One region of the Streptomyces liliifuscus genome, then DNA from elsewhere that is predicted to be linked to it. Evidence: riboswitches for the same ligand, from Rfam matches in the RefSeq annotation. Region 1 holds a riboswitch; each other region holds the start of a gene.
What was found. Region 1 has a riboswitch for cobalamin ahead of JEQ17_RS16390 (ribonucleoside-diphosphate reductase subunit alpha). Riboswitches for the same ligand answer to the same signal wherever they lie in the genome.

Region 1 (7,254 bases):
TCGCCCTGCTCATCGTGATCGTGATCGCGGACTCGACGAGGGTGTGCATCCGGCACATACGCCGTCCCGCGCTCTCCACGCTCAGCGAGTCGCCGTATGTCGAGTCGAAGATCGTCGCCCCGGCCGGGCTGTTCCCGACCAAGGAGGAGAAGGAGGAGGAACGCGATGCGGTCGGCGCTGCTCCGGGCGGCTAGCCGGACGGTCAGGGGCGTGCGCTGGTACGTACGGGAGCTCACCGACGAATCGGCGTACGACCGCTATGTCGCGCATGTGCGCGAGGGGCACCCCGAGGCGGTCGTACCGTCGCGGCGGGAGTTCGAGCGGATGCGCACGGACCGTCAGGAAGAGGACCCCCGGCAGGGCTTCCGCTGCTGCTGAGCGCCATGTCCGCGGGCTGTCGGGCTCCGTGCTCGACAGCCCGCGGCCGTGAGCGGAACGCCATATCCGTTATGCGGACGGGGGTTCCATAAAGCGGAACCGTCCCTTAGATTTCCTGCGCGTTGCACAGGTGATCAGTGAGGGGACGGAGCCGCAGTATGTCTGAAGCGCCGGATGCGCCAAGAGCGCCCGAAGGGAAACCACCGGTGGCGACCCCGCCGGTCGTGACACCGCCTGTCGTCACACCGGTCCGCGTGGTGATCGCCGTCTGCCTGATCGCGCCGTTCGTGGCGATGCTCTGGGTCGGCTCGTACGCGAAGGTCGACCCGGCCTTCATCGGCATCCCGTTCTTCTACTGGTACCAGATGCTGTGGGTGTTCATCTCGACCGCACTCACGATGGTCGCGTACAAGCTGTGGAACCGTGACCAGCGCGCCCGCAAGTCCCAGAAGGAGGGCGCGTCCGCATGAACGACGGCGTGAACGGCGTGGCACTCGCCGTCTTCATCTTCTTCTTCCTGGCCGTCACGGTCATGGGCTTCCTGGCCGCGCGCTGGCGCAGGGCCGAGACCGAGAGTCTCGACGAATGGGGCCTGGGCGGACGGTCGTTCGGCACCTGGGTCACCTGGTTCCTGCTAGGCGGCGACCTCTACACGGCTTACACGTTCGTGGCGGTCCCGGCGGCGATCTACGCGGCGGGCGCGGCCGGCTTCTTCGCCGTCCCGTATACGATCCTCGTCTACCCGCTGATCTTCACATTCCTGCCCCGCCTGTGGTCGGTCTCGCACAAGCACGGGTACGTGACGACGTCGGACTTCGTGCGCGGCCGCTTCGGCTCGAAGGGCCTGTCGCTGGCCGTCGCGGTGACGGGCATCCTCGCGACGATGCCGTACATCGCGCTCCAACTGGTCGGCATCCAGGCCGTCCTGGACGTGATGGGCGTCGGCGGCGGCGAGGACACCAACTGGTTCGTCAAGGACCTGCCGCTGCTCATCGCCTTCGGTGTGCTGGCCGCGTACACGTACTCGTCCGGTCTGCGCGCACCCGCCCTGATCGCGTTCGTGAAGGACACGCTGATCTACATCGTCATCGCGGTGGCGATCATCTACATCCCGATCAAGCTGGGCGGCTTCGACGAGATCTTCGCCAAGGCGGGCGAGGCGTACAGCCAGACCAACCCGGCGACGGGCGCGCCGCGCGGTGCGCTGGCACCGGGTGAGGCGGGCCAATGGACCTACGCCACGCTGGCGTTGGGCTCCGCGCTGGCCCTGTTCATGTACCCGCACTCGATCACGGCCACGCTGTCGTCGCGCAGCCGTGAGGTGATCCGGCGCAACACCACGATCCTGCCGCTGTACTCGCTGATGCTGGGCCTGCTCGCGCTGCTCGGGTTCATGGCGATCGCGGCCGGAGTCAAGGTCTCCAACGGGCAGTTGGCGATCCCGCAGCTCTTCGAGGACATGTTCCCCGCGTGGTTCGCGGGAGTTGCCTTCGCGGCGATCGGTATCGGTGCGCTCGTGCCGGCCGCGATCATGTCCATCGCGGCGGCGAACCTCTTCACCCGCAACATCTACAAGGACTTCATCCGGCCCGACGCGACGCCGGCGCAGGAGACCAAGGTCTCCAAGCTGGTCTCGCTGCTCGTGAAGGTGGGTGCGCTGGTCTTCGTCCTGACCATGGACAAGACGGTGGCCATCAACTTCCAGCTGCTGGGCGGGATCTGGATCCTGCAGACGTTCCCGGCGCTGGTCGGTGGGCTGTTCACCCGGTGGTTCCACCGGTGGGCGCTGCTCGCCGGGTGGGCGGTCGGGATGCTGTACGGGACGGTGGCTGCGTACGGAGTTGCCTCGCCGACGCAGAAGCACTTCGGTGGTTCCTCGAAGGAGATTCCCGGGATCGGGGAGATCGGTTACATCGGTCTGACGGCGTTCGTCCTGAACGTGGTCGTGACGGTCGTCCTGACCTTCGCCCTCAAGGCCCTCAAGGCGCCCGAGGGCATCGACGAGACGTCCCCCGAGGACTACACGGCGGACGCGGGCGACAAGGGAGTCCAGGTCGAGCTGCCGCCGGCCACGGCGGGGGCCAACCACTAACCCCCGCTGCGCAGTTCCCCCGCGCCCCTGGGTATCCAGGGGTGCGGGGGAACTGCGCGACAAGCCCCCACCGGGCCCGCACCCGACAACTCCCCCTGGCCACACGGCAATCCGCGGTTACGCTGGTCGGCGTGACCGCTCGCGCGCCGATCGTCCTCGACAGTGACCCCGGCATAGACGACGCCGTGGCTCTCCAGTACCTGCTCGGCACGGGCAGGTGGGACCTCCGGGCCTACACCTCCGTCGGCGGCAACCTCCCCGCCGGGCAGACCTACCGCAACGCCCGCGCCCTGGCGAGAGCCCTCCGCATCGACACCGACGTCCCGGTCCACCGCGGAGCGGCCCGCCCCCTCACCCGTCTCCCGTACACGGCCGCCGCCCACTTCCACGGCCCCGAGGGCCTCGGCCAGGAGACGCTGCCCGACTCGACCGCCGGGCACCTGACGGAGTCCTCCGCACAGGCACTGCTGCGGCTCTCCCGGGAGCACGAGGGCGAGCTGACCGTGTGCGCCACCGGCCCGCTCACCAACGTGGCCATCGCACTCCTGGAGGACCCGGCCTTCGCCCACCGCGTGCGGAAGTTCGTGTTCATGGGCGGCAACGCGCAGGTGCCGGGCAACATCACCCCGGTCGCCGAGTTCAACATGTGGGCGGACCCGGACGCCGCCGAGGTGGTGCTCTCCTCGGGCATCCCGTTCACCATGGTCGACCTGGACGCCTCGCACCGCTGGCTCTTCGGCCCCGCCGACCTCGCCGCGCTGGAGGCGGCGGGGGCGGGCGCGGCGCTCGCGGCCCGGCTGCTGCGGGTCTACATCGACTCCTACCGCCGCCACGGCGGAGGCGACTCCTGCCCGCTGCACGACCCGCTCGCCGTGGGCGTGTGCGCGGACGAGTCGTTCGTGACGCTCGCGGAGGGAGCCGTCGTCGTCGAGTGCGCCAGCGAACTCACCCGCGGCCAGACCGTGTTCGTCCCCTCGGCCGCCCAACGGAACTACTACACCGAGTCGCCCGCCCTGACCGCCCGCACCCGCCACATGGGCCGCGTGGCCCTCGGCCCGGGCCCACGCGACTTCACGAAGGACTTCGTCACGACCCTCCCGCAGTGGCCCGCCGTGGGCTGAGCCCGCCCCCCTCGGACGTCCCTGGCACCGACGCGACGTCGTCCCCGGCACCGGTGCGCGAGAAACTCGGCAGCCCTTTGTCGTACCCCTCGGGCACACTGCCAGGCATGACCATCGTGATCAGACGGGCGAGGCCCGAGGAGTACGAGGCTGTGGGCGAGATCACCGCGCAGGCCTATCTCGGCGACGGGCTCCTCGACTTCGGGGAGAGCGACGAGTATCTGGGCGAGCTGCGGGACGTGGCGAAGCGTGCCGCCGCGGCCGACGTACTGGTGGCCGTGGTGGGGACGGGCGCGGCCGAGCGGGTCGTCGGCGGCGTGACCTTCGTCCCGTCCGGCGGACCGATGGCCGACATCGCGCGCGAGGGCGAGGCCGAGATACGGATGCTGGCGGTCGCGAAGGAGGCCCGCGGGCACGGGGCGGGCGAGGCCCTCGTGCGCGCCTGCGTCGAGCGTGCCCGGGCCACGGACGGCTGTGTACGCGTCGTGCTGTCCACCCAGCGCACCATGCACAGCGCCCATCGCATCTACGGACGCCTCGGCTTCACCCGCGCCCCGGACCGCGACTGGAACCCGATCCCGGACCTCGACGACATCATGCTGCTCACCTACGAGTTGACACTCTGACACCCTCCGAAGCCGACACGACACAAGATGTGGGGGTGCTTCCCGAGCCCGGCACAAGATGTATGCTCATGCTCGCTGTCGCCGCAGGGGAATCCGGTGCGAATCCGGAACTGTCCCGCAACGGTGTACTTGTGCATGTCTGTCCCCTGAGGAGAGCCGTGCGCCTGGTCAGTCCGAGGACCTGTCGACAGCGTGCCCAGGCCACCCGGCCCGGGTGCCATGACGTCCGGGCCTCGCGGAGTGGGCCGGTGGACGCGGCGTACCGCTGCGCAGAGCGTGTACCCCCGTGTGCCCCGAACCCCTCTCCCCGCAGGCCCCGTGCCGAGCGAGGGAGAGCCCCACGTGACCATCGCGCCAGCCGATCCGGTCTCAGCGAAAGCGCCCCAGTACCAGCAGGACAGGGCCGAGGCCGACGGACCGGGAACCGTGTTGCTGCGGACCCTGACCGACCTCACCGCCGACCTTCCCGACGCCGATCCCGGCAAGGTCGCCGCCGCCGCGCTGCGCGGCCGGTCCTCCGTCGGGGCCGACGGGATCACCGCGGAGCTGCGCGAGCTGGCCACGGAGTCGGCCGCGGGCCTCATCTCCGAGGACCCCGTGTACTCGAAGCTGGCCGCCCGTCTGCTGACGATCGGCATCGCCGAGGAGGCCGCCTCGCAGGGGGTCAGGTCCTTCTCCGAGTCCGTCGCGGTCGGCCACCGCGAGGGCCTGATCGCCGACCGCACCGCCGAGTTCGTACGGACCCACGCGGCCCGTCTGGACGCGCTGATCGACCTCGAGGGCGACGACCGCTTCGGCTACTTCGGCCTGCGCACGCTGCACAGCCGGTATCTGCTGCGGCACCCGATCACGCGGTCCGTCATCGAGACTCCCCAGCACTTCATGCTGCGTGTCGCCGCCGGTCTCGCCGAGGACGACTCGGCCAGGTCCGTCGACGAAGTGGCCGCGCTGTACCGGCTGATGAGCCGCCTGGACTATCTGCCGTCCTCCCCCACGCTCTTCAACTCCGGTACGCGGCACCCCCAGATGTCGTCCTGCTACCTCCTCGACTCCCCGCTGGACGAGCTGGACTCCATCTACGACCGCTACCACCAGGTGGCCCGTCTCTCGAAGCACGCGGGCGGCATCGGCATCGCGTACTCCCGTGTCCGCTCGCGCGGTTCCCTGATCCGCGGGACGAACGGACACTCCAACGGCATCGTCCCGTTCCTGAAGACGCTCGACGCCTCGGTGGCCGCCGTGAACCAGGGCGGCCGGCGCAAGGGCGCGGCCGCGGTCTACCTGGAGACCTGGCACTCCGACATCGAGGAGTTCCTGGAGCTGCGCGACAACACCGGTGAGGACGCCCGGCGTACGCACAACCTGAACCTCGCGCACTGGATCCCGGACGAGTTCATGCGCCGGGTGAACGAGGACCGCGTGTGGTCGCTGTTCTCGCCGTCCGACGTGCCCGAGCTGGTCGACCTGTGGGGCGAGGAGTTCGACGCCGCCTACCGCAAGGCGGAGGACCAGGGGCTCGCCAAGAAGACCATCCCGGCCCGCGATCTGTACGGCCGCATGATGCGCACCCTCGCGCAGACCGGCAACGGCTGGATGACCTTCAAGGACGCCGCCAACCGCACGGCCAACCAGACCGCGCTGCCCGGCCACACGGTCCACTCCTCCAACCTCTGCACGGAGATCCTGGAGGTCACGGACGACGGCGAGACGGCGGTCTGCAACCTCGGTTCGGTGAACCTGGGCGCCTTCGTCGACACGGACCCCGGGGCCACCGACGTCATCGACTGGGAGCGGCTGGACGCGACCGTCCGTACGGCCGTCACGTTCCTGGACCGGGTCGTCGACATCAACTTCTACCCGACCGAGCAGGCGGGCCGCTCCAACGCCAAGTGGCGGCCGGTGGGCCTGGGCGCGATGGGTCTGCAGGACGTCCTCTTCAAGCTGCGGCTGCCCTTCGACTCCGCCGAGGCCAAGGCGCTCTCCACCCGGATCGCCGAGCGCGTCATGCTCGCCGCGTACGAGGCGTCCGCCGACCTCGCCGAGCGCAACGGCCCGCTGCCCGCCTGGGAGAAGACCCGTACGGCACAGGGCGTGCTGCACCCCGACCACTACGACGTGGAGCTGAACTGGCCGGAGCGCTGGGCCGCGCTGCGGGAGCGGATCACCTCGGTCGGCATGCGCAACTCGCTGCTGCTCGCGATCGCGCCCACCGCGACGATCGCGTCCATCGCGGGCGTCTACGAGTGCATCGAGCCGCAGGTCTCCAACCTGTTCAAGCGCGAGACCCTCTCCGGCGAGTTCCTCCAGGTCAACTCCTACCTGGTGGCGGAGCTGAAGAAGCTCGGTGTGTGGGACGCGCAGACCCGGGAGGCGCTGCGCGAGTCGAACGGCTCGGTGCAGGGCTTCACGTGGGTGCCGCAGCACGTGCGCGATCTGTACCGCACGGCGTGGGAGATCCCGCAGCGCGACCTGATCGACATGGCGGCGGCCCGGACCCCGTTCCTGGACCAGTCCCAGTCGCTGAACCTGTTCCTGGAGACGCCGACGATCGGCAAGCTCTCCTCGATGTACGCGTACGCCTGGAAGTCGGGGCTGAAGACTACGTACTACCTGCGCTCGCGCCCGGCGACGCGCATCGCCCGTGCCGCGGGTTCCTCCTCGGCCGCGGCCGCCCCCATTCCCGTACAGGCGACTCCCGACGAGGACGCCGTCGCCTGCTCCCTTGAGAACCCCGAGTCCTGCGAGGCCTGCCAGTAATGACCACCGCTCCCGACAAGACCGTCAAGAACCTGCTCGACCCGGGCTTCGAACTGACCCTGCGTCCGATGCGCTATCCGGACTTCTACGAGCGCTACCGGGACGCGATCAAGAACACCTGGACCGTCGAGGAGGTCGACCTCCACTCGGACGTCACCGATCTGGCGAAGCTGTCACCGGGTGAGCAGCACATGATCGGCCGGCTGGTCGCGTTCTTCGCGACGGGCGACTCGATCGTGTCGAACAACCTGGTGCTGACGCTCTACAAGCACATCAACTC
Region 2 (7,254 bases), 4.4 Mb from region 1:
CCGCCCTCGCCGAGGTGCCGGCCTCGGCGGCCGCCAAGCCCAAGGGCCACGACGTGTCCTCGCACCAGAAGAACGTCAACTGGTCGAGTGCGAAGAGCAAAGGCGCCAAGTTCGTCTACGTGAAGGCCACCGAATCGCACACGTACCGCAATCCCTACTACAACCAGCAGTACAACGGGGCGCGCGGCGCGGGCATCGTCCGTGGGGCGTACCACTTCGCGCTGCCGCACAAGTCCTCGGGGACGACACAGGCCGCGTACTTCGTGCGCAACGGCGGCGGCTGGCGCGCGGACGGCTGGACGCTGCCGCCCGCGCTGGACATCGAGTACAACCCGTACGGCAAGAAGAAGTGCTACGGCCTGAGCAAGACCAGGATGGTCAGCTGGATCAAGGCCTTCAGCAACGAGGTGAAGCGGCAGACCGGCCGCCGGCCGGTGATCTACACCAACTACAACTGGTGGAAGATGTGCACGGGCAACAGCGCCGCGTTCGCCGCGAACCATCCGCTGTGGCTGGCCCGCTACAGCTCGACGGCGGGGTCGCTGCCGTCCGGCTGGAACTTCTGGACCTTCTGGCAGTACGACAACGGCGGCAGTCTGCCGGGTGACCAGAATCTCTTCAACGGATCCCTGAATCAGCTCAGGACGTTCGCGAGGGGACAGTAGGGGTAGCGGACCCCTGGATTCCGCCTCTGTTCGAGACCACTTGCCGCCACTCCGACACAAGCGGAGTGGCGGCACCTCCATTGGGCCACCCTGCCGCCCCCCTCAGTTCATCTTCCGTTCATCCAGGTTGCCTACGGTCCCTGTGCCACTGACGTCCAAGAGAAGCCTGGGTAAATGGAACACATCACGCTCCTCCTCGGAATCGTGATCGTCACCGCTCTCGTGTTCGATTTCACGAACGGTTTCCACGACACAGCCAACGCGATGGCGACGACCATCTCGACAGGTGCCCTGAAGCCCAAGACGGCGGTGGCCATGTCCGCCGTGCTGAACCTCGTCGGTGCGTTCCTCTCCGTGGAGGTCGCCAAGACGATCTCCGGCGGCATCATCAACGAAGAGGGCATCCGCACCGAAGTGATCTTCGCGGCGCTCGTCGGCGCCATTCTGTGGAATCTGCTGACCTGGCTTCTGGGTCTGCCCTCCAGCTCCTCCCACGCACTGTTCGGCGGCCTGATCGGTGCCGCGGTCATGTCGGCCGGCTGGTCGTCGGTGAACGGTTCGACCGTCGTCACCAAGGTCCTGCTCCCCGCGATCGCCGCGCCGCTGGTGGCCGGCCTCGCCGCGATGCTCGCCACCCGGCTGACGTACCGCATCAGCAACAAGGCCGGTGAGCAGGCGACCTCCAAGGGCTACCGCGCGGGCCAGATCACCTCCGCGGGCCTGGTCTCGCTGGCCCACGGCACGAACGACGCGCAGAAGACCATGGGCATCATCACGCTCGCCCTGGTCACCGGCGGTGTGCTCGCGCCCGGGTCGAATCCCCCCATGTGGGTCATCGTCTCGGCCGGTATCGCCATCGCGCTGGGCACCTACCTGGGCGGCTGGCGCATCATCCGCACCATGGGCAAGGGCCTCACCGACCTCGCGCCGCCGCAGGGCTTCGCCGCCCAGACCAGCGCCGCGACGGTCATCCTGGCCTCCTCGCACCTCGGCTTCTCGCTCTCCACCACCCAGTCCTGCTCCGGCGCCGTGATGGGTTCGGGCCTCGGCCGCAAGGGCGGCGTCGTCCGCTGGTCGACCGCGACCCGGATGTTCGTCGCCTGGGGCCTCACGCTCCCCGCCGCCGGACTGGTCGGCGCGGGCGCCGAGTTCCTCACCAAGCAGGGCACCTGGGGCATCGTCCTCACCGGCGCGCTGCTGATCGCGGGCTCGGCGGTCATCTGGACGCTCTCCCGCCGCCAGCCCGTCACCGTCGACAACGTGAACGATGTCGACGGCGAGCCCGCGGGCGTCGTGACCACCGCCATCGCCGCCGTCACCCCGCCGCCGGCGGGCACGGTCGCCGCGGCCGACGACCTCAAGACCACCATCCCGGGCCCGGACGCCACCGAGCCCGCCCGTACGGCCACGGTGTAAGGAACCCACAAGCATGAAGATCGACTGGGCAGCCCTCGGCTCCGTCTTCGGAGTCAGCCTCATCGTCACCGTCGCCCTCGTGGGCCTCTTCACCCTCGGCATCGTCGGCCTCTCCAAGCGCGAGTCGGCCTCCGCCCAGGGCGGCACCGCGAGCCTCGCGGTCACGGGCGCGTACGCCTGCTTCGCCGCGTGCGCGGCGGCGGTGGCGTACGGCATCTATCTGATCGTCGCCTGACGCGTACGGCACCTCCGTCACGCACGACTCCGCCCCGCCGACCCCCGGTCGGCGGGGCGGAGTCGTGTCCGTGTGTGGGCCTCAGCACACTCTCCCGTCGCAGGTCAACAGCAAGTTGACGGGTGTTCGTGGGCGTGGTGGACTGCCGGAGCCATGTACGGCGGCAGGAGAGGAAGCCGGTGCGAATCCGGCGCGGTCCCGCCACTGTTACCGGGGAATCGACACCCCGGGAGCCAGGAACTCTCGCCGCCGGTCTCGTCGAACCAGGGCGCGGACACCCTGAGTGAGGACAAATCGCCATGCGCGGCTGCCCAAGTGCCTTTCCAGCGACGGTTGTGCCCGACCTGACGGTCGGCTGAACCGATGCGTGCCGATCGCGTCTTCGCGTACGGCGCCGCCGCCGGCCTTCTCGGTGACCTGCTGCTCGGCGATCCCCGCCGGGGGCATCCGGTCGCCGCGTTCGGACGGGCCGCGGGTGCCGTGGAGCGGGTGCTGTGGCGGGACCACCGGGGGTGGGGCGCGCTGCACACCGCCGTCTGTGTGGGCGGTGCCACCGGACTCGCCGCGCTCGCCGGCCGTTGCGTGCGTGCCTCGCGTACCGGGTCCGTCGCGTTGACCGCCGCCGCCACCTGGTCCGTCGTCGGCGGGACTTCCCTCGGGCGGGAGGCCCGCGCCATCGGCGGGGCGCTGGCCGCCGGGGACATCGAGGTGGCCCGGGAGCGGCTGCCTCATCTGTGCGGGCGGGATCCACAGGCGCTGGACGCCGACGGGATCGCCCGGGCCGTCGTCGAGTCCGTCGCCGAGAACACCTCCGACGCCGTCGTGGGCGCCCTCATGTGGGGTGCCGCGGCCGGTGTGCCGGGGCTGGTCGGATTCCGTGCCGTGAACACGCTCGACGCGATGGTCGGGCACAGGTCACCCAAGTACCGGCGGTACGGCTGGGCTTCCGCGCGGCTCGACGATGTCGCGGGATGGCCGGGGGCACGGCTCACCGCCGTCCTCGCGACCGCCGCGGGAAGCGATCCGCGCGGGGCCGTACGCGCCTGGCGTGCGGATGCCGCCAAGCACCCGAGCCCCAACGCCGGGCCCGTCGAGGCCTCGTTCGCGGGGGCGCTCGGCGTGCGGCTGGGCGGGACGCTCTCGTACGCGGGACGGGTCGAGCAGCGGCCCGTCCTCAACGGTGAAGGACGGGCCGTGGAGGTCGAGGACATCGAGCGGGCCGTACGGCTCTCGCGGCGCGTGGGCTGGCTCGCGCTCGGCGTGAGTGTCGCCGGACGGCTGCTCGTCAACGGCCTTCGCGCGAAGGGGCGTACGTCATGAGCCGGGGAACGAGCGGGGGAACGGGTGGCGGGCTGCTCGTCGCCGGTACCACCTCCGACGCGGGCAAGAGTGTCGTGACGGCCGGGATCTGCCGGTGGCTGGTGCGGCAGGGCGTCAAGGTGGCGCCCTTCAAGGCGCAGAACATGTCGCTCAACTCGTTCGTCACGCGGGAGGGCGCCGAGATCGGGCGGGCGCAGGCCATGCAGGCGCAGGCCGCGCGCGTGGAGCCGACCGCGCTCATGAATCCCGTGCTGCTCAAGCCCGGCAGTGACCGGAGCAGCCAGGTCGTCCTGATGGGTAAACCTGTCGGGGAAATGAGTGCCCGCGGCTATCACGGCGGGCGTCAGGAACGGCTTCTCGGGACCGTGCTGGAGTGCCTCGCCGAGTTGCGGGGCACGTATGACGCGGTGATCTGTGAGGGGGCGGGCAGTCCCGCCGAGATCAATCTGCGGCGGACGGACATCGTGAACATGGGGATCGCGCGCAACGCGCGGCTGCCCGTGCTCGTCGTCGGCGACATCGACCGCGGGGGTGTCTTCGCCTCCTTCTTCGGGACCGTCGCGCTGCTCTCGCCCGAGGACCAGGAGTTCGTCGCCGGGTTCCTCGTCAACAAGTTCCGCGGGGACGTGTCCCTGCTGGAGCCCGGCCTCGACATGCTCAAGAACCTCACGGGGCGTCGTACGTACGGGGTCCTGCCCTTCCAACACGGCCTGGGCATCGACGAGGAGGACGGGCTGAGGGTCTCTCTGAGGGGCTCGGTCCGGGAGTCCGAGGTCTCCGCCCCCGTCGGCGAGGACATCCTGCGGGTGGCCGTCTGCGCGATCCCGCTGATGTCCAACTTCACGGACGTGGACGCGCTGGCCGCCGAACCGGGCGTCGTCGTGCGGTTCGTGGACCGGGCGGAGGAGCTCGTCGACGCCGACCTCGTCGTCGTGCCAGGCACCCGGGGCACGGTCAGGGCCCTGGAGTGGCTGCGGGAGCGCGGCCTCGCGGACGCCCTCGCCAGAAGGGCCGCGGAAGGCCGTCCCGTACTCGGCATCTGCGGCGGCTTCCAGATCCTCGGCGAGCACATCGAGGACGAGGTCGAGTCGCGCGCCGGCCAGGTGGACGGGCTCGGACTCCTTCCCGTGCGCGTGCGGTTCTCGCGGGAGAAGACCCTGACCCGGCCGGTCGGCGAGGCGCTCGGCGAACCCGTCGAGGGGTACGAGATCCACCACGGGGTCGCCCGGGTCACGGGCGGGGAACCCTTCCTGGACGGCTGCCGGGTCGGCGAGGTCTGGGGCACGCACTGGCACGGCTCGCTGGAGTCGGACGGCTTCCGCCGGGCCTTCCTTCGCGAGGTGGCGGCCGCCGCGGGGCGCCGCTTCGTACCGGCCGCCGACACGTCGTTCGGTTCGCTGCGCGAGGAGCAGCTGGACCGGCTCGGCGATCTGATCGAGGAACACGCGGACACGGACGCGCTGTGGCGGCTCATCGAGTCCGGCGCGCCGACAGGACTGCCTTTCATTCCACCGGGAGCGCCCGCATGAGCACAGTGTTGTTGTTGTCGACCGCCGACACGGATCTGCTGGCGGCCCGTGCCGCCGGCGCCGCGTACCGGATCGGCAATCCGACCCGCGTGGATGTCGCGGAGGAGCTTCCCGCGCTGGTCCGGGGCGCGGACGTCGCCGTCGTACGGCTGCTGGGCGGCAAGCGTGCCTGGGAGGACGGGCTCGCCGCGCTCAGGGCGTCCGGCATTCCGACCGTGCTGCTGGGCGGAGAGTCCGTCCCCGACGCGGAGTTGATGGCCGAGTCGTCCGTGCCCGCCGGTGTGGTCGCGGAGGCGCTGCGCTATCTCGTCGAGGGCGGCCCGGAGAACCTGACCGAGCTGGCCCGCTTCCTGTCCGACACCGTGCTGCTGACGGGCGAGGGCTTCGAAGAGCCGCGGAAGATGCCCGAGTTCGGGGTCCACGGCGAGCGCGCGTACGTCGAGGGCCGTCCGACCGTGGGCGTGCTCTTCTACCGGGCCCATCAACTGAGCGGCAACACCGCCTTCGTGGACACCCTGTGCGACGCGATCGAGGCCCGGGGCGCCAACGCCCTTGCCGTGTACTGCGGTTCGCTGCGCGACGCCGACACCGGCCTGTACGAGATCCTCGGCAAGGCCGACGCGCTGGTCGCGACGGTCCTCGCCGCCGGTGGCACGCACGCCTCGCAGGCGTCCGCGGGCGGTGACGAGGAGGCCTGGGACATCGGCGCGCTCGCCGACCTCAACGTCCCGGTCCTGCAAGGGCTCTGCCTGACCTCGTCACGGTCCGCCTGGGCCGGGTCCGACGCGGCCCTCTCCCCCATGGACGCGGCGATGCAGGTCGCGATCCCCGAGTTCGACGGACGCCTCATCACGGTCCCGTTCTCCTTCAAGGAGCAGGGTCCCGACGACGTTCCGGTGTACGTCGCCGACCCCGAGCGGGCCGCGCGGGTCGCCGGGATCGCCGTGCGCCACGCCCGGTTGAAGCACAAGCCCAACGCGGAGAAGAAGCTCGCGCTCGTCTTCACCGCCTATCCGACCAAGCACTCCCGGGTCGGCAACGCGGTCGGCCTCGACACCCCCGCCTCGGCGGTTCGGGTCCTCGACGCGCTGCGGGACGCCGGGTACGCCCTGACCGAATACCCGGACAACGGCGACGAGTTGATCCACCGGCTCATCGCGGCGGGCGGCCACGACGTCGAGTGGCTCACCGAGGAGCAGCTGGCCTCGGCCCCCGCGCGCGTGCCACTGGCCGACTACCGGGCCTGGTTCGACAAGCTCGACCCGGATCTGCGGAACGGAATGCTGGAGGCGTGGGGCGAGCCGCCGGGCAACCTGTACGTGGACGGCGACGACATCGTGCTGGCCTCCCTGCAGTTCGGGAACGTCGTCGTGATGATCCAGCCGCCGCGCGGTTTCGGCGAGAACCCGATCGCGATCTACCACGACCCGGACATGCCGCCGTCGCACCACTACATGGCCGCCTACCGCTGGCTGGACAACAGCTTCGGCGCCGACGCCGTGGTGCACATGGGCAAGCACGGCACGATGGAATGGCTGCCGGGCAAGGGACTCGGGCTCAGCGGCGGCTGCGCGCCGGACGCCGTTCTCGGCGAACTGCCCCTGGTCTACCCCTTCATCGTCAACGACCCCGGCGAGGGCACCCAGGCCAAGCGCCGCGGGCACGCCACGGTCGTCGACCACCTCGTACCGCCGATGGCCCGCGCGGACACGTACGGCGATCTGGCGAAGCTGGAGCAACTCCTCGACGAGTACGCGCTCGTGTCCGACCTCGACCCGACGAAGGCCCCGGCCGTGCGGGCCCAGATCTGGACGCTGGTCAAGGCGGCCGAGCTGCACCACGACCTGCATGTGGACGACCAGCCGGACGACGACGCCTTCGACGAGTTCGTCATGCACATCGACGGCTATCTGTGCGAGATCAAGGACGTGCAGATCCGCGACGGCCTGCACATTCTCGGCGGCGGCCCGGAGGCCGAGCCGCGCGTGAACCTCGTACTGGCCGTGTTGCGGGCCTCTCAGGTGTGGGGCGGGACGGCGAACGCGCTGCCGGGTCTGCGGGCCTGTCTCGCCGAGCACTTCGGCCTGGT
Region 3 (7,254 bases), 3.6 Mb from region 1:
TGGCTGGGGCGCGGAGCGGTCAGTGCCTGCCGCGGAGCGGCTTTGTGGCTGGGGCGCGGAGCGGTCAGCGCTCGCGATCGCCTCACGGTAGCGGGCTACCGTGCCCTCCGCGGCCTTGGCCCAGGTGAAGTGGCGGAGGACGCGTTCCCGTCCGGCGGAGCCGAGTCGTTCACGCAGGCGGGGGTCGCCCAGCAGCCTGCTCAGCCCAGCGGCCAGCGCCCCCGCGTCGCCGGGCCCGACGGCAAGGCAGGTCTCGCCGTCGGGGCCGGTGACCTCGGGGATCGCCCCGCCGGTCGTGGCCACGAGCGGCGTACCGGTCGCCATCGCCTCGGCGGCGGGCAGCGAGAAGCCCTCGTAGAGGGAGGGCACGCAGGCGACCTCGGCGGACCGCACGAGGTCGACGAGCTCCGCGTCCGAGATGCCCTTCACGAACTCGACGGAGCCTTCGAGGCCGTACCGCTCGATGAGCTGGGCCACCGGCCCGTCCTCGGCACGCTTGCCGACCACGACGAGGTGGGCCGCGGGGTGCTCGGTACGGACCTTGGCGAGCGCCTCGACGAGAAAGACGAGGCCCTTGAGGGGAACGTCCGCGCTGGACGTGGTGACGATCCGCCCCGGCACCTGCGGCACGGACGGATCCGGTGAGAAGAGGTCGGTGTCGGCGCCGATGTGCACGACGTGGATGCGGTCGTCGCGTACACCGAGGTGCTCGACGATCTCCTGCCGGGACGTGCCGGAGACGGTGAGGACGGAGGGGAGCCTGCGCGCGACGCGCTTCTGCATGCGCGTGAACGCGTACCAGCGGCGTACGGACATCCGGCGGCGCCGGCCCTCCGCGGCGTCGAGCTCCAACTGCCGGTCCACGGTGATGGGGTGGTGGATGGTGGTGACCAGCGGGGCACCCACGTCCCCCAACAGCCCGTACCCCAGGGTCTGGTTGTCGTGCACGACGTCGAAGTCGCCGCGCCGGGCGCGGAGATGACGGCGGGCGCGAAGCGAGAACGTCAGCGGTTCCGGGAAACCGCCGGTCCACATCGTGCCGACTTCGAGCGCGTCGACCCAGTCACGGAACTCGTCACGCTTCGGCGTCCGGAAGGGATCCGGGTGGCGGTACAGGTCGAGGCTGGGCAGCTCGGTGAGGGAGAGCCCGTCGAGCCCCTCGCCCTCGTCGAGCACGGGGTAGGGCTGGGAGCCGATGACCTCCACCTCGTGGCCGAGGCGGGCGAGCTCGCGCGAGAGGTGCCGTACATAGACGCCCTGGCCGCCGCAGAACGGGTTCCCTTTATAGGTGAGGAGCGCGATGCGCAGCGGTCGGTCGGCGTCGGCGGCCGAGCCCGCGTGGAGGCCTGCCTCCATGGCCTCATGGGTCACTCTCGGCCCCCTTCTTCCAGCACGTTCCCGCGAGATTACTTCGGGACGGTAATCTAGAACAAGTTTCAGACTTGATCGTTCAGGGAGCACAGAATCTACCGGCAGGTAGCTCTCCTGTGAGCGGTGGATCAGGTGATTCACGCCACGGCCGGGCTCTACTCTGCTGTCGCCCACTCGTCCCCATCGAGCCCTCTGTTCTACGAATCTTGTACGAACGTCACGGAACGGGATCCATGCCTGCGGAAGCCAAGACTTCGGCGAAGGCCGCGCAGCCGGCGGTACGGGCCGCGCAGCCGGTCACTCCCCCGCTCACCGAGCGCCAGGAGGCGCGGCGGCGGCGCATCCTGCACGCGAGCGCACAGCTGGCGAGCCGGGGCGGCTTCGACGCGGTGCAGATGCGGGAGGTCGCGGAGTCGTCCCAGGTGGCCCTGGGCACGCTCTACCGCTACTTCCCTTCCAAGGTGCATCTGCTGGTCGCGACGATGCAGGACCAGCTCGCCCATATGCACGGGACGCTCCGCAAGAAGCCGCCGGCGGGCGACACGGCGGCGGAGCGGGTGGCGGAGACGCTGATGCGCGCCTTCCGCGCCCTTCAGCGCGAGCCGCATCTCGCCGACGCGATGGTCCGCGCCCTGACCTTCGCCGACCGCAGCGTCAGCCCCGAGGTCGACCAGGTCTCCCGCCAGACCACGGTGATCATCCTCGACGCGATGGGCCTCGACGACCCCACCCCCGCCCAGCTCTCCGCGGTCCGCGTCATCGAACACACCTGGCACTCGGCCCTCATCACCTGGCTCTCCGGCCGAGCCTCCATCGCCCAGGTCAAGATCGACATCGAAACGGTGTGCAGACTGATCGACCTGACGTCAACGGACGACTGACGGCCCCGCAAGGGGCGCGGGGCCGCATCGATGTGCGACTCCGCCGCGCCCAGTAGCCGACGGCCGCACCCACAGCCCCGTAAGGGGCGCGGGGCTGTATCGACATGCGGCTCCGCCGCGTGGGCGCGCTCAGCCCCCACCGGCCGGCAGCCGAACACGCGCCCCCTCCACCAGGACTCACTCCTCCGGCGGAAACACCGCCTCCCCGCTCCCCAGCAAGGTGATCATGATCGCCTCCACCGGACACCCCTCCGCCGCCTCCAGGACCTTCTCGTTGGCGTCGGACTCCGGGTCCGCCGGGTGGGACTGCATGGCGGAGTCGAGGTGGAAGGCGGTGGGGGCGAGGTGGGTGCACTGGGCCGAGCCGATGCAGAGGGAGCGGTCGACCTCGACGTGCCAGCGGTCGCCCATCCTCAGGCCTCCCAGCCCGCCGGCAGGTGGATCATCTTGTGCTCCAGATACTCGCTGTAACCCTCGGGACCGAACTCGCGCCCCAGGCCGGAGTTCTTGTAGCCGCCGAAGGGACCGAGCATGTCGAGGCTGAAGGTGTTGACGGAGTACGTGCCGGTACGGACCTGGCGGGCCACGTCGATGCCACGGGCCACGTCGCCCGTCCAGACGCTGCCGCTCAGCCCGTAGTCGGAGTCGTTGGCGATCTTGACCGCCTCGGCCTCGTCGCCGTACGGGAGCAGACAGATCACCGGCCCGAAGATCTCCTCGCGAGCGATCCGCATGGAGTTGTCGACGTCACCGAAGAGCGTCGGCTCGACGTACCAGCCGCGGTCGAGGCCCGCCGGACGCCCGCCGCCCGTGAGGATCTTGGCGCCCTCCTCCTGGCCGATGCGGATGTAGTCGAGGTTGCGCTGCTGCTGCCGTTGCGCGACCAGCGGGCCCACCTGGGTCGCCGGGTCCAGCGGGTCGCCGACCACCAGCGCCCCCGCCGCCGCGGCGAACGCCTCCGCGAACTCGTCGTAGCGCGACCGCGGCAGCAGGATGCGGGTCTGCGCCACGCACGCCTGGCCGTTGTTCATCCAGGCCGCCGAGACGATGCCCGGCACGGAGGTCTCGATGTCCGCGTCCGGCAGGACCACCGCCGCCGACTTCCCGCCCAACTCCAGTGTCACGCGCGTGAGATTGCGCGAGGCGACCTCCATGACCCGCCTGCCCGCGGCGACCGAACCCGTGAAGGAGACCTTGTCGATTCCGGGATGCCCGACCAGGTACTCGCTCACCTCACGGTCCGCCGGCAGGATCGAGAGCACTCCCTCCGGCAGCCCGGCCTCCTTCGCGATCTCGCCGAGTATGTACGCGTCGAGCGGCGACTCCGGCGAGGGCTTGAGCACGACCGTGCAGCCGGTCAGCAGCGCGGGCGCGAGCTTGGCCGCCGCCACGAACTGCGGGACGTTCCAGGGGGCGACGGCCGCGACGACCCCGACCGGCTCGCGCCGCACGAGGATCTTCCCGAGCACTCCGTCGCGCGTCTCCTCGTACGTGAAGTCCCGCGCGACGGTGATCGCCGCGTCCCACACCATCATCGCGCCGAGGGCCTGTGCGAGGACGCTCCAGGAGTAAGGGGAGCCGTTCTCGGAGGAGATGACACGGGCGATCTCCTCGTGGCGTACGGCGATCGCGTCCTTGATCCGGGTGACGACCTCGATGCGCTCGTCGAGGGACATCCGCGGCCAGGGGCCCTCGTCGAACGCGGTCCGCGCGACCGCGACGGCCCGGTCGACGTCCGCCCGCGAGGCGTGCGGCACCCGGCCGATGACCTCCTCGGTGTGCGGGGAGATCACCTCGATCACGTCCTGGCCCAGGGGAGCGGCCAACTCCCCGCCGATGAACAGCTGTCCGTGTTCCACGAGCTCGGTCATGGCCGACTGCCTCTCCGCAGGACATTTCTGACGGTGCATCAGACTGACGGTTCATCAGACATGACGACACTGGAACTGATACCAGTTCTAGTTGGAGGAGTCCACGGACCTCACATCACTTCACCGCGCCCGCGATCCGTCGCGCCGACCCGATGAGTGACTTGGGCTCCCATTGGAACTGGTTCTAGTTATAGTGGCCGGGAGTCGGCGACAGGGGAACCCATGGCACAGGTGACCGATCACGGCGGCGGCGTACGGTCCGTCGAGGTTCCCATCCCGGACAATCCACTCGGAACGACACTCGTGTACGTCGTGGACACCGACCGCGGGCCGGTGCTGATCGACACGGGCTGGGACGATCCGGCGTCCTGGGACGCACTCGCCGAGGGGCTCCTGGCGTGCGGGACGTCCGTCGCGGAGATCCACGGAGTGGTGATCACCCATCACCACCCGGACCACCACGGCCTGTCGGGCAAGGTACGGGAGGCGTCCGGCGCCTGGATCTCGATGCACGCCGCCGACATCTCGATCGTACGGCGGACGCGCGGGACCAGGCCCGGGCGCTGGTTCACGTACATGGCCGACAAGTTGACCGCCTCGGGCGCTCCCGAGGAGCACGTGGCGCCGATGCGCACGGCCCGTTCCCGTATGTTCCCCGGCGCCTCCCCCGCGCTCCCCGACCGCGAGATCGTCCCCGGCGAGCTCCTCGACCTCGCCGGCCGCCGCCTGCGCGCGATCTGGACGCCGGGCCACACCCCCGGCCATGTCTGCCTCCACCTGGAGGAGGCCCATCCGGCCCAACTCCCGGGCCACGGACGCCTGTTCTCCGGCGACCACCTCCTGCCGAGGATCACCCCGCACATCGGCCTGTACGAGGACCCGGACGACGAGACCGTCGCCGACCCGCTCGGCGACTACCTCGACTCACTGGAACGGATCGGCCGCCTCGAACCGGCCGAGGTCCTCCCGGCCCACCTGCACGCCTTCACCGACGCCCCCTCCCGCGTAAGGGAGTTGCTGGACCACCACGAGTCCCGCCTCACCGACCTCCGCTCCCTCCTCGTCACCCCGCTCACCTCCTGGCAGCTCGCCGTCCGCATGGAGTGGAACCGCCCGTGGGACGACATCCCCTACGGATCGAGGAACATCGCCGTCTCGGAGGCGGAGGCCCACCTGCGCCGCCTGGTGAAACTGGGCCACGCGGAAGCGGTACCGGGCAGCGATCCGGTGACGTACGTGGCCGTTTGAACCCGCCCTCCCCGGACGCCATGGCATGTCCGGGGACTCGGAGTGGTCGGTCCTGGTGACTACAGCCGCTCCATCACGAGGTCGGTGCGCGCGTCCGCCGCCCGCACGCGCGGCACGGGATAGCCGTGACCTCGTACGTACTCCATGACGGCCGCCTCGGCCTGCGCGTCCCCGTAGCCGTCCCGGTACCGGCGCAGCACCCACGCCCCGCCGCCGGGACCATCGCCGAGGCCGTCGCAATCGTCGAGGCCACCCTGGCCATCGTGATCGTCGTGGCCGTCGTGGCCGTCGAGCGCGTAGACATCCGCCGTACGTCCCGATCCGAGCAATCGCCCGGCCCCCGCGGGTATCCCCATGGGCAGAAGCCACCCGGAGCCGTCCGGCCTCACAGGCAGCTCCACAGGCGGCCCTCAGGGTCTTGCTACGGGCCGGTACAGTGAGCGGGTCGTCATCACAGTCGTACGGGGGGAAGCCGGTGCAAATCCGGCGCTGACCCGCAACCGTGTGCCACCCGGTCGACCGGCCGATCAGTCGATCAGCCGATCGGGGTGGCGAGCCGGATTGCCTCGTACGGAAGTGACCGGCTCGCGTCACCGGGTCCGCCGGTGACCGGCACCGTCGAGGCATACGGAGCCGAGCCGCCCGGGTTCTGGGCTGCCTGGCTCCTTGACAGGGAAAGGCACCACCGATCATGTTTGTCCGCCGCAGCGCAGCGGTACTGGCCGCCACCGCCGTGATCGGTACGGCGTTCGCGCCCGCCGCCCTCGCCGACGAGTCGCCCGGCGCGACCCCCTCCCAGGCGTTCCCCTCCGCCCTGTACGGCAGCACCGACCCCACCTACGACGGTGTCTGGCGGCAGTCGCTCGCGCTGCTCGCCCAGGACACCGTGGGGGTGAAGCCCACGAAGCAGGCCGTCGACTGGCTCACCGGCCAGCAGTGCGAGAGCGGGGCCTTCGCGGCCTACCGCCCCGACCCGAGCACGAAGTGCGACGCCAAGACCAAGGTCGACACGAACAGCACAGCCGCCGCACTGCAGGCCCTGGAGGCTCTCGACGCGAGCGACGCCGTGACCGGCGCGGCCGTGAAGTGGCTGAAGTCCGTACAGAACAAGGACGGCGGCTGGGGCTACTTCCCCGGCACGCCCAGCGACACCAACTCGACGTCCGTCGTGATCGGGGCGCTCGACGCCGGGGACACCGACCCGAAGGACCTGCCCTCGAAGGACGACCGGACGCCGTACGACGCCCTGCTCGGGCTCTCCGTCCCCTGCGACGAGAACGGCGGCGGCGCCTTCGCCTTCCAGCCGGACAAGAAGGGCAAGCTCGCGGCGAACGCGGACGCCACGGCGGCCGGGGTGCTGGGTGCGCTCGGCGAGGGCCTCGACACCGATCCCGACCAGGACGGCGCCGACAAGGCCTCTCCGAAGGCGTCCCGGTGCGAGGGCGGCGACTCCCTCACGATCGAGGACGCGGCGGCCAACGGCGCCCTGTACCTCGCGGGCGCGGTCGCCAAGAACGGCTACCTGAAGTCCTCGCTCCCCGGCGCCGAGGACCAGCCCGACTACGGCAACACCGCCGACACGGTCGTCGCGCTCGCCGCCGCCGGCCGCACGGCCGACACCGAGAAGCCGCTGGCCTGGCTGGAGAAGAACTCCGGTACCTGGGCGGCGAAGAGCGGCCCGGCGGCGTACGCGCAGCTGATCTTCGCGGCGAACGCCACCGGCACGGACCCGCGTGCCTTCGGCGGCGCCGACCTCGTGAAGCAGCTCGGCGCGACCGGCCCCGCGGCGGCGTCCACCGACGCCTCCACCGCCCCGGTCGACGGCAAGGACGACAAGGACGAGAAGGACACCGCCTCGGACGAGGACGACGGCGGGGTCAGCC
Region 4 (7,254 bases), 5.2 Mb from region 1:
TGCAAGGAACTGTCGACGGATTCAGCTACGGACTGATCACGCCGCTCGCCGCCTACGTCATGGCGTGCCTGGGAGCGGCCCTGGGGCTGCGCTGCATCACCCGATCACTGCGCAACGACCAGTCCTGGAAGCCGGGATGGCTGGCCCTGGGAGCGGCCTCGATCGGATGCGGAATATGGACGATGCATTTCATCGCCATGATCGGATTCCAGGTTGAGGAAAGCCGTATTCGCTATGACGTCGGCCTGACGATTCTCAGCCTCGCTGTCGCGATTGTCGTCGTCGGCCTGGGCGTCTTCGCCGTCGGCTACCGCGGCGCCGGCACGGCGACCCTGCTCATGGCGGGCACCTTCACGGGCATCGGGGTCGCGGCCATGCACTACATAGGCATGGCGGCCATCCGCGTGAACGGCAGCCTGCAGTACGACGTCCGCACGGTGGCCCTCTCCGTCGTGATCGCCATCGTGGCCGCGACCGCCGCGCTCTGGGCCGCGGTCGCGATCCGGGGCTTCATGACCAGCCTGGGGGCCAGCCTCGTCATGGGCGTCGCCGTCTCCGGCATGCACTACACGGGCATGGCGGCCGTCAGCGTGCACCTCCACGGCGCGACCGGCTCGCCCGGCGTCGGCGGCTCCGCCCACTCGCTCCTGCTCCCCATGCTCCTCGGCCCGGCCCTCTTCCTGCTGCTCGCGGGAGTGGTGGTGATGTTCGACCCGATGCTGGTCCTCGGGGACGGCGACTGGCGCCGTCCCGTCGTCGGCCGACGTGAACCCACGCCGCAGGCGAGCTGGGCCGAAGAGCCCGGCTCCCTGTTCGAGGCGCCCTCCGACGCGAGTCGGCGCGCGTACGGACAGGGGGCGCCGGCGCCTCGCAACTGGTGACCGTGCGCCGGCTCCGCTGCCCGGCGCGGGATCGATCGCCGGGCAGCGACCTGTTCTTCCTCGTCTTTCCTCGCCGATCCGCTTCAGCGAGAAGTGGTCACGCCGGGTCGATGCGGGAGACGCTGCCACCGATGGCGAGTACGTACAGTTCGCCGTCGCCGTCCTGTACGAACGAGATGACCTCCCCGCCGTTGACTCCGAGGTCGCTCTCGCCGGTCACCTTCCCGTTCGCCATCCGCAGCGTGCGCAGGGTGCCGTCGCAGTAGTCGCTGAACACGTACTGCCCCTTGAGGGCCGGGATGGCCTTGCCTCGGTAGACGTACCCGCCGGTCACCGAGCAGCCCAGCCCGGTGCGGTCGTACTCGTGGACCGGCGGCACGTGGTTCGCGGGTTCCGTTCCGCCCCGGAAGGGATGGGTGCCCTCCATCTGGGACCAGCCGTAGTTCTCGCCGCCCCTGCTCTTCGCCGAGGCCCAGTCGATCTCCTCCCAGTCGCTCTGGCCGACGTCCCCGATCAGCAGGTCACCGGTGCGCGCGTCGAAGGAGAACCGCCACGGGTTGCGCAGCCCGTACGCCCAGATCTCGTCCTTCGCGTTCGGATCGTTCACGAAGGGGTTGTCCCGCGGGATCGCGTACGGCTTGCCGCCCCGCGGGTCGATCCGCAGCATCTTGCCGAGCAGCGTGTCGAGGTTCTGTCCGTTGCCGTGCGGGTCGCCGCCCGAGCCGCCGTCGCCGAGCGCGATGTAGAGGTAGCCGTCGGGCCCGAACCTGATGTCACCGCCGTTGTGGTTCGGGTAGGGCTGCGTCTGAGTGATGACGGTGCGCCGGGTGCTTGGCCGGATCTTGCCGTGCCGCACGGCGAACTCGTCCACGGTGCTGGTGCCTTCGAGGTTCGTGTACGAGATGTAGAAGTGCGCGAACCTCTTGTCGAACGCGATGCCCAGCAGGCCGCGTTCGCCGTCGGTGGTGGTCTCGCCGGTTATGTCGAGGACGGGCTCGCCGAGCCCCTTGTCGTCCAGGATCCGTACCGTGCCCGCGCGTTCGGCGATCCAGACCGTGCCGCCGGGCCCTGCGGCACCGGCGATCGGGTTCTGGGCCTTGGCCACTTCCTTGAGTGCTACCTTCGCCGCCTTGCGCGGGGCGGCGGGCTCGTCGGCGGACGCCGTGGTCAGGGCGAGGGATGCGACGAGGCAGATGGTGCCGATGAGCGCCGTGCTTCGGGTGCGAACTTTCACCGTGACCCTCCAGGAGGCGGGGAATGGGAAGTCACCCGGCTGCCTGGGGCAGGGTTGTGGGGGTGTCGCCCGAGCCAGCACGCAACCTGGGTGGGGGGATTGTGTGCCGCTGGCCACGGATGAGGATACTGGGGCAGGATGGTTTGGCCTAGACCAATAACCGGCCCATCTGCCCCTGTTCTGCTGTGAGTTGACTTCCTGTGTCCCCGGACGCGTCGCGTCAGCCCAGGCGCGGGATCTCGATCGCAGGGCAGCGGTCCATGACCATGTCGAGGCCGGCCGCACGGGTGCGGTCGTAGGCGGCTTCGTCGATGACGCCCAGCTGGTACCAGACGGCCTTGGCGCCGATGGCGACCGCCGCGTCGGCCACCGGGCCGGCGAGCTCGCTGTTGACGAACACGTCGACGACATCGACCTCGAAGGGGATGTCCTCCAGCGAGGCGTACCCCTTCTCGCCGTGGACCGTCTCGGCCTTCGGATGGACGGGGACTATGCGCTTGCCGTACCGCTGGAGGACGTCCGCCACGCCGTACGCGGCGCGCCGCTCGTTCGACGACAGGCCGACGATCGCCCAGGTGTCGCCGAGCTCGCTGAGGATCTTGCGGATCGTTGCCGGGTCGCCGTACACGGTCGGCCTCCTTGGGATGCGTACGAGGGCTGCTGCGCGGGACAACAGCGAGGGCGGCCCGGTGATTCCCCCGCCATCGCGTTCCTCGGGTTCACACCGAGGCGGTCACCAGCAGTTCCACGTTGCGATCGCCGGGACCGCCGGCCCAGCCCTCGTGGACGCCGCCCTTCATGCCCGTGGCCAGGTCGGGGGCGTTGTACGACAGCTCCCGGTACAGGGAGGCGAGGCCCACCGCCGACAGGTCGGCGAAGTCCGGGTCGGTGCGGTGCGGGGCGGCGGACTCGACGAGGGTGGCGAACAGGGACACCGTGCCGTCCCCGTTGTCGGCGAGTTCGATCACGCGGGCGTGGTGCGGATAGTCCAGGTGGGAGGCGGTGTTGACCTCCCAGAAGGACCGGGCGGGCGTGGCGTGCGCGTGGGGCGTGACCCGGTTGACGTGGCTGTGGCCGTTGATCCAGGCCACCACGTTCGGGAACCGGTGGAGCAGGGCGAGGACCTCCGCGCCGTCGTGCCGCGGCTCCTCGGTGCGTGCGGCGTCGGGGCGGCGGGTCATGCTCGGGCTGTGATGGTGGCTGAAGACCAGGACGTGGGCGTCGTCGGCCCCGGCGTTGCGTACGGGGCGGCCGTCGGCGTCGTAGGACCGGGAGCTGTGCGCGGCCAGCGTCCGCTCCAGCCAGCGGAGTTGATCGGTGCCCAGCGAGCCCTCGTAGTGGCCGCTGCGGTACGTCGTGTCGATGCTGATGCCGATGACGTTCTCGGCCACCCGGAACGAGTAGTACATCCGGTCGCCGTCCAGGTTGTTCTCCGTGTAGCCGTGGCCGACCGGGCCCGCTCCGGCGTGGGCGGGGTCGAGATGCGCGGCCAGGTAGTCGTGCGGGGTGAACAGCCGGCGCCGTTCGTCGGCCGTCACCGTCCGCGCCGAGGCCGTGTGCCTCTTCAGGATCGCCGAGAGCACCTCGCTCTTGGGGTCGTCGCCGGAGTTCAGCGCCTTCGCGTAGGCGGCCGCGTCCGTGGCCGGGACCGACAGCAGCTTGCGGGAGCCGACGGCGTAGTCGCCCAGCGCGGGCGACAGACAGCCGCCGGGTATGTCGTCGTGGTTGCCGACCGTGGAGTACCAGGGAATGTCGAGCCCCGGGCTGGTCACGGGCCGTATCGCGGCGTCGAGGAAGCCGGGGATACGGGGCAGCCCACGCCGCTTGTCCAGGTCGCGCAGGGCCGCGTCGTCCGGGTGCCAGTAGAGGGGCAGACCGGAGTTCTGGACGCCCTCGTACGCCGTCGGATCCCCGGTGTTGGGAGTGATCCTGCCGCCGCTCATCAGCGTGAGGAACCACTCCAGTTCGATCGCGGAGTTGTTGTCGATGTTGTCGCCCGTCGTCATCACGAACGCGGGCGCGAGGCCGGTGTACGGGCCCCCGCCGAGCGCGTTCACCTGCTCCACGAGCGCCACCGCCCCCGCCACCGTCAGCGCCTCCTGGGCCCGCCACGCGGCAGGCCTGCGCGACCGCAGGAACTCGGTGCGCAGCGGGTTCTGCACGTCGGTGAGGTGCAGGTCGGTGAACTGCACGAAGCACGCGAGCGGTGTGCGCCGGTCCTGGCGGCCGACGGCGGCAGTCGCGAGATCTCCGCGTACGACCACGGGCCAGCCTGGGCCCGGGACGAGCCGTCGGTAGGTGTCGGCGTGCGCGTGGCCGCCGAGGCGGGCCGTCGTCTCCAGGGTGGTCGTTGCGTACGGGGCCGCGCGTCGCGGCGTCGGCCGTCGGGCGGCGGGGGCAGGCCGCGGGGCCGCGCTCTCCGACGCGGGCCGCACGGAGGGGGCCGGGCGCTGCCGTGGGAAGACGGCCGCCGCTCCTCCGGTCGCTCCCGCCGCGACGGCACCGGACGCGAGCAGAAAGCGACGACGGTTGATCGAGGATGCGGGCGGGGACGGGGACGGGGGCTGGGAAGCGGGTGTGGACGAGGGCGGGGGAGTGGATGCGGTCCCCGCCATTTCGGTCCCGGTCATGGGGCGGCCCTCCGGTGCCTCCGAGAGACTCAGCTAGCGGAACCACTCATTCAGGCCGCGGGGGCAGGGCTGTGGGCAGGGGTGTGGCGTGGCCGTGAACACCGCCGGAACAGGTGGAGCGGCTACTGGGGCCCGCCCTGCCGGTCTGTCCGCCGGTCTGCCGGTGATCCGTCCGCCGATCCGTCCATTGGTCTGTCCGCCGGTCCGTCCGTCGATCCGCGAGACCCGCCGTGATAGCTTGCCGAGGCCAGTCGAACCCATGTACGTGGGTCAGGGAATCCGGTGGGAATCCGGAGCTGACGCGCAGCGGTGAGGGTGACGGGCGTGGCATCGGCCACTGGACCGGAATGACGGTCCGGGAAGGCGCCTCGTCCGGGTGACCCCGAGTCCGAAGACCTGCTGGCGGCCTCCGCGGTCACGCGCCGACGGGGGAGCACCGTACGACCGGGCTCCGCGTTCGAGCCCTCGACGCCTGAGGAACTTCCGTGCCCGTCGCACGTCTTGCCCGTCCCGCTGCCCTCGTCCTGTCCGGGGCTCTCCTGCTGACCGGCTGCGGTTCGGGGGACTCGTCGTCCGACACGGACACCGGGGCCGCCGTCACCCTCGACAACTGCGGCGAGACCGTACGCGTCGAGTCTCCGCCCGAGCGGGCCGTGTCCCTCAACCAGGGCACCACCGAGATCATGCTGTCGCTCGGCCTCGCCGACCGCATGGCCGGCACCGCCACCTGGACCGACCCGGTGATGAAGGGCCTGGAGAAGGCGAACGCGAAGGTGGAGCGGATAGCCGACAACAACCCCTCCTTCGAACGGGTCCTGGACGCCGACCCCGACTTCGTCGCAGCCTCGTTCGTCTCGACGCTCGGCAAGGGAGGCGTGGCCACCCGGGACCAGTTCGAGAAGCTCGGCGTGCCCGCCTATGTCTCGCCCTCCGACTGCGTCGGCAAGGACAACGACTCGGGTGGCGACGGCGCGCGGACGAAGGCCCTCGGTATCGACGCCATCCACGGCGAAGTGCGCGACCTGGCCGAGGTGTTCGGCGTCGAGAAGCGGGGCGAGCAGCTCGTCGCCGACCTCAAGGAGCGGACGAGGAAGGCCACTTCGGGGATGGACGCCTCCGACGTCACTCTCCTGTACTGGTTCGCCAACTCCGACTCGCCCTACATGGCGGGCTGTTGCGGCGCGCCCGGCGTCATCACCCGGGCCCTCGGCGCGAAGAACGTCTTCGACGACACGCACGAGGAGTGGCCCCAGATCAACTGGGAGACCGTCGCCGACCGTGACCCCGACGTGCTCGTCATCGGCGACCTGACCCGCAAGTCGCAGACCGCCGAGTCCGCGAAGAAGAAGATCGAGTTCCTGGAGTCCGACCCGGTCACCAAGAACATGACCGCAGTCAAGAAGAAGCGGTACGTCCTGCTCAGTGGGCAGGCGATGAACCCGACCATCCGCACGGTCGAGGGCGTCGAGCAAGTCGCCTCCGCCCTGCGGGAGTTCGGGCTCGCCGGGTGACACGGCCGCGCCTGGGACTGCTCATCGCCGCGGGCGTCGGCCTGCTCCTCGTGTCCGTCGCCGTCGCGATCACCATCGGTCCCGCGGACATCCGGGTCGGTGACGTCTGGTCCGTGGTCGCGTCCCATCTCGGCTGGGGCAGCTCGGAGTTGACCCCGATCCGGGAGGGGATCGTCTGGGAGCTGCGCCTGCCGCGCACGCTCCTGGCGGCCGTGTGCGGGGCCGGACTCGCCGTGTGCGGCGCGGTGATGCAGTCCCTGCTGCGCAACCCGCTCGCCGACCCGTTCGTCCTCGGCGTGTCCTCGGGCGCCTCGACGGGCGCCGTGATCGTGGTCGTCCTCGGCGTCGGCGGGGGCCTGGTCTCGGTCTCCGCGGGCGCGTTCCTCGGCGCGGTACTGTCGTTCGGGCTCGTGCTGCTGCTCAGCCACACACTGGGCGGCGCGACGGACCGTGTGGTGCTGAGCGGGGTCGCCGCGATGCAGCTCTTCTCGGCGCTCACCTCCTTCGTCGTGATGACCGCAGCCGACGCCGAGACCACCCGCGGGGTGCTGTTCTGGCTCCTCGGTTCGCTGAGCGGGGTCGGCTGGACCGACGTCTGGGTGTGCTTCGCGGTGCTCGCGGTGACGCTGCTGGTGTGCCTCGGGTGCGCGCGGACGCTCGACGCGTTCGCCTTCGGCCAGGACGCCGCCGCGACCCTCGGGGTATCGGTGGCCCGTACGCGACTGGTGCTGCTGTGCGCCACGGCGTTGCTGACCGCCGCGCTCGTCAGTTCGGCGGGTGCGATCGGCTTCGTCGGTCTCGTACTGCCGCATGCGGCAAGGGCGTTGGTGGGGTCCGGGCACGCCCGGCTGCTGCCGGTCACGGCCCTCGCCGGAGCGGTGTTCCTGGTGTGGGTGGACACCCTGGCCCGTACCGTCCTCGATCCCCAGGAGGTACCGGTCGGCGTGGTGACCTCACTGATCGGCGTACCGGTGTTCGTGCTGGTGCTGTACCGGACG

Region 2: it holds a riboswitch for cobalamin, as region 1 does, so the genes downstream of both, JEQ17_RS35730 (cobalamin biosynthesis protein) here and JEQ17_RS16390 (ribonucleoside-diphosphate reductase subunit alpha) in region 1, are expected to answer to the same signal.
Region 3: it holds a riboswitch for cobalamin, as region 1 does, so the genes downstream of both, JEQ17_RS32385 (prenyltransferase/squalene oxidase repeat-containing protein) here and JEQ17_RS16390 (ribonucleoside-diphosphate reductase subunit alpha) in region 1, are expected to answer to the same signal.
Region 4: it holds a riboswitch for cobalamin, as region 1 does, so the genes downstream of both, JEQ17_RS39400 (ABC transporter substrate-binding protein) here and JEQ17_RS16390 (ribonucleoside-diphosphate reductase subunit alpha) in region 1, are expected to answer to the same signal.

Annotation. Positions count from the first base shown of each region.
Region 1 is NZ_CP066831.1:3,887,641-3,894,894, forward strand. It holds gene JEQ17_RS16360 (carbon starvation CstA family protein) at 1-194, shown strand, start outside; gene JEQ17_RS16365 (YbdD/YjiX family protein) at 166-378, shown strand; gene JEQ17_RS16370 (DUF3311 domain-containing protein) at 537-848, shown strand; gene mctP (monocarboxylate uptake permease MctP) at 845-2,470, shown strand; gene JEQ17_RS16380 (nucleoside hydrolase) at 2,602-3,591, shown strand; gene JEQ17_RS16385 (GNAT family N-acetyltransferase) at 3,699-4,217, shown strand; cobalamin riboswitch at 4,280-4,420, shown strand; gene JEQ17_RS16390 (ribonucleoside-diphosphate reductase subunit alpha) at 4,560-6,974, shown strand; gene JEQ17_RS16395 (ribonucleotide-diphosphate reductase subunit beta) at 6,974-7,254, shown strand, end outside.
Region 2 is NZ_CP066831.1:8,285,616-8,292,869, reverse strand. It holds gene JEQ17_RS35745 (lysozyme) at 1-665, shown strand, start outside; gene JEQ17_RS35740 (inorganic phosphate transporter) at 840-2,081, shown strand; gene JEQ17_RS35735 (hypothetical protein) at 2,095-2,316, shown strand; cobalamin riboswitch at 2,438-2,581, shown strand; gene JEQ17_RS35730 (cobalamin biosynthesis protein) at 2,680-3,636, shown strand; gene JEQ17_RS35725 (cobyric acid synthase) at 3,633-5,165, shown strand; gene cobN (cobaltochelatase subunit CobN) at 5,162-7,254, shown strand, end outside.
Region 3 is NZ_CP066831.1:7,517,481-7,524,734, reverse strand. It holds gene JEQ17_RS32415 (glycosyltransferase family 4 protein) at 1-1,371, opposite strand, end outside; gene JEQ17_RS32410 (TetR family transcriptional regulator) at 1,605-2,252, shown strand; gene JEQ17_RS32405 (ferredoxin) at 2,430-2,663, opposite strand; gene JEQ17_RS32400 (aldehyde dehydrogenase) at 2,666-4,123, opposite strand; gene JEQ17_RS32395 (MBL fold metallo-hydrolase) at 4,346-5,371, shown strand; partial or broken gene JEQ17_RS32390 (phosphotransferase) at 5,434-5,727, opposite strand; cobalamin riboswitch at 5,784-5,913, shown strand; gene JEQ17_RS32385 (prenyltransferase/squalene oxidase repeat-containing protein) at 6,063-7,254, shown strand, end outside.
Region 4 is NZ_CP066831.1:9,112,655-9,119,908, forward strand. It holds gene JEQ17_RS39380 (MHYT domain-containing protein) at 1-881, shown strand, start outside; gene JEQ17_RS39385 (PQQ-dependent sugar dehydrogenase) at 979-2,115, opposite strand; gene JEQ17_RS39390 (CoA-binding protein) at 2,336-2,743, opposite strand; gene JEQ17_RS39395 (TIGR03767 family metallophosphoesterase) at 2,835-4,745, opposite strand; cobalamin riboswitch at 4,977-5,163, shown strand; gene JEQ17_RS39400 (ABC transporter substrate-binding protein) at 5,231-6,256, shown strand; gene JEQ17_RS39405 (FecCD family ABC transporter permease) at 6,253-7,254, shown strand, end outside.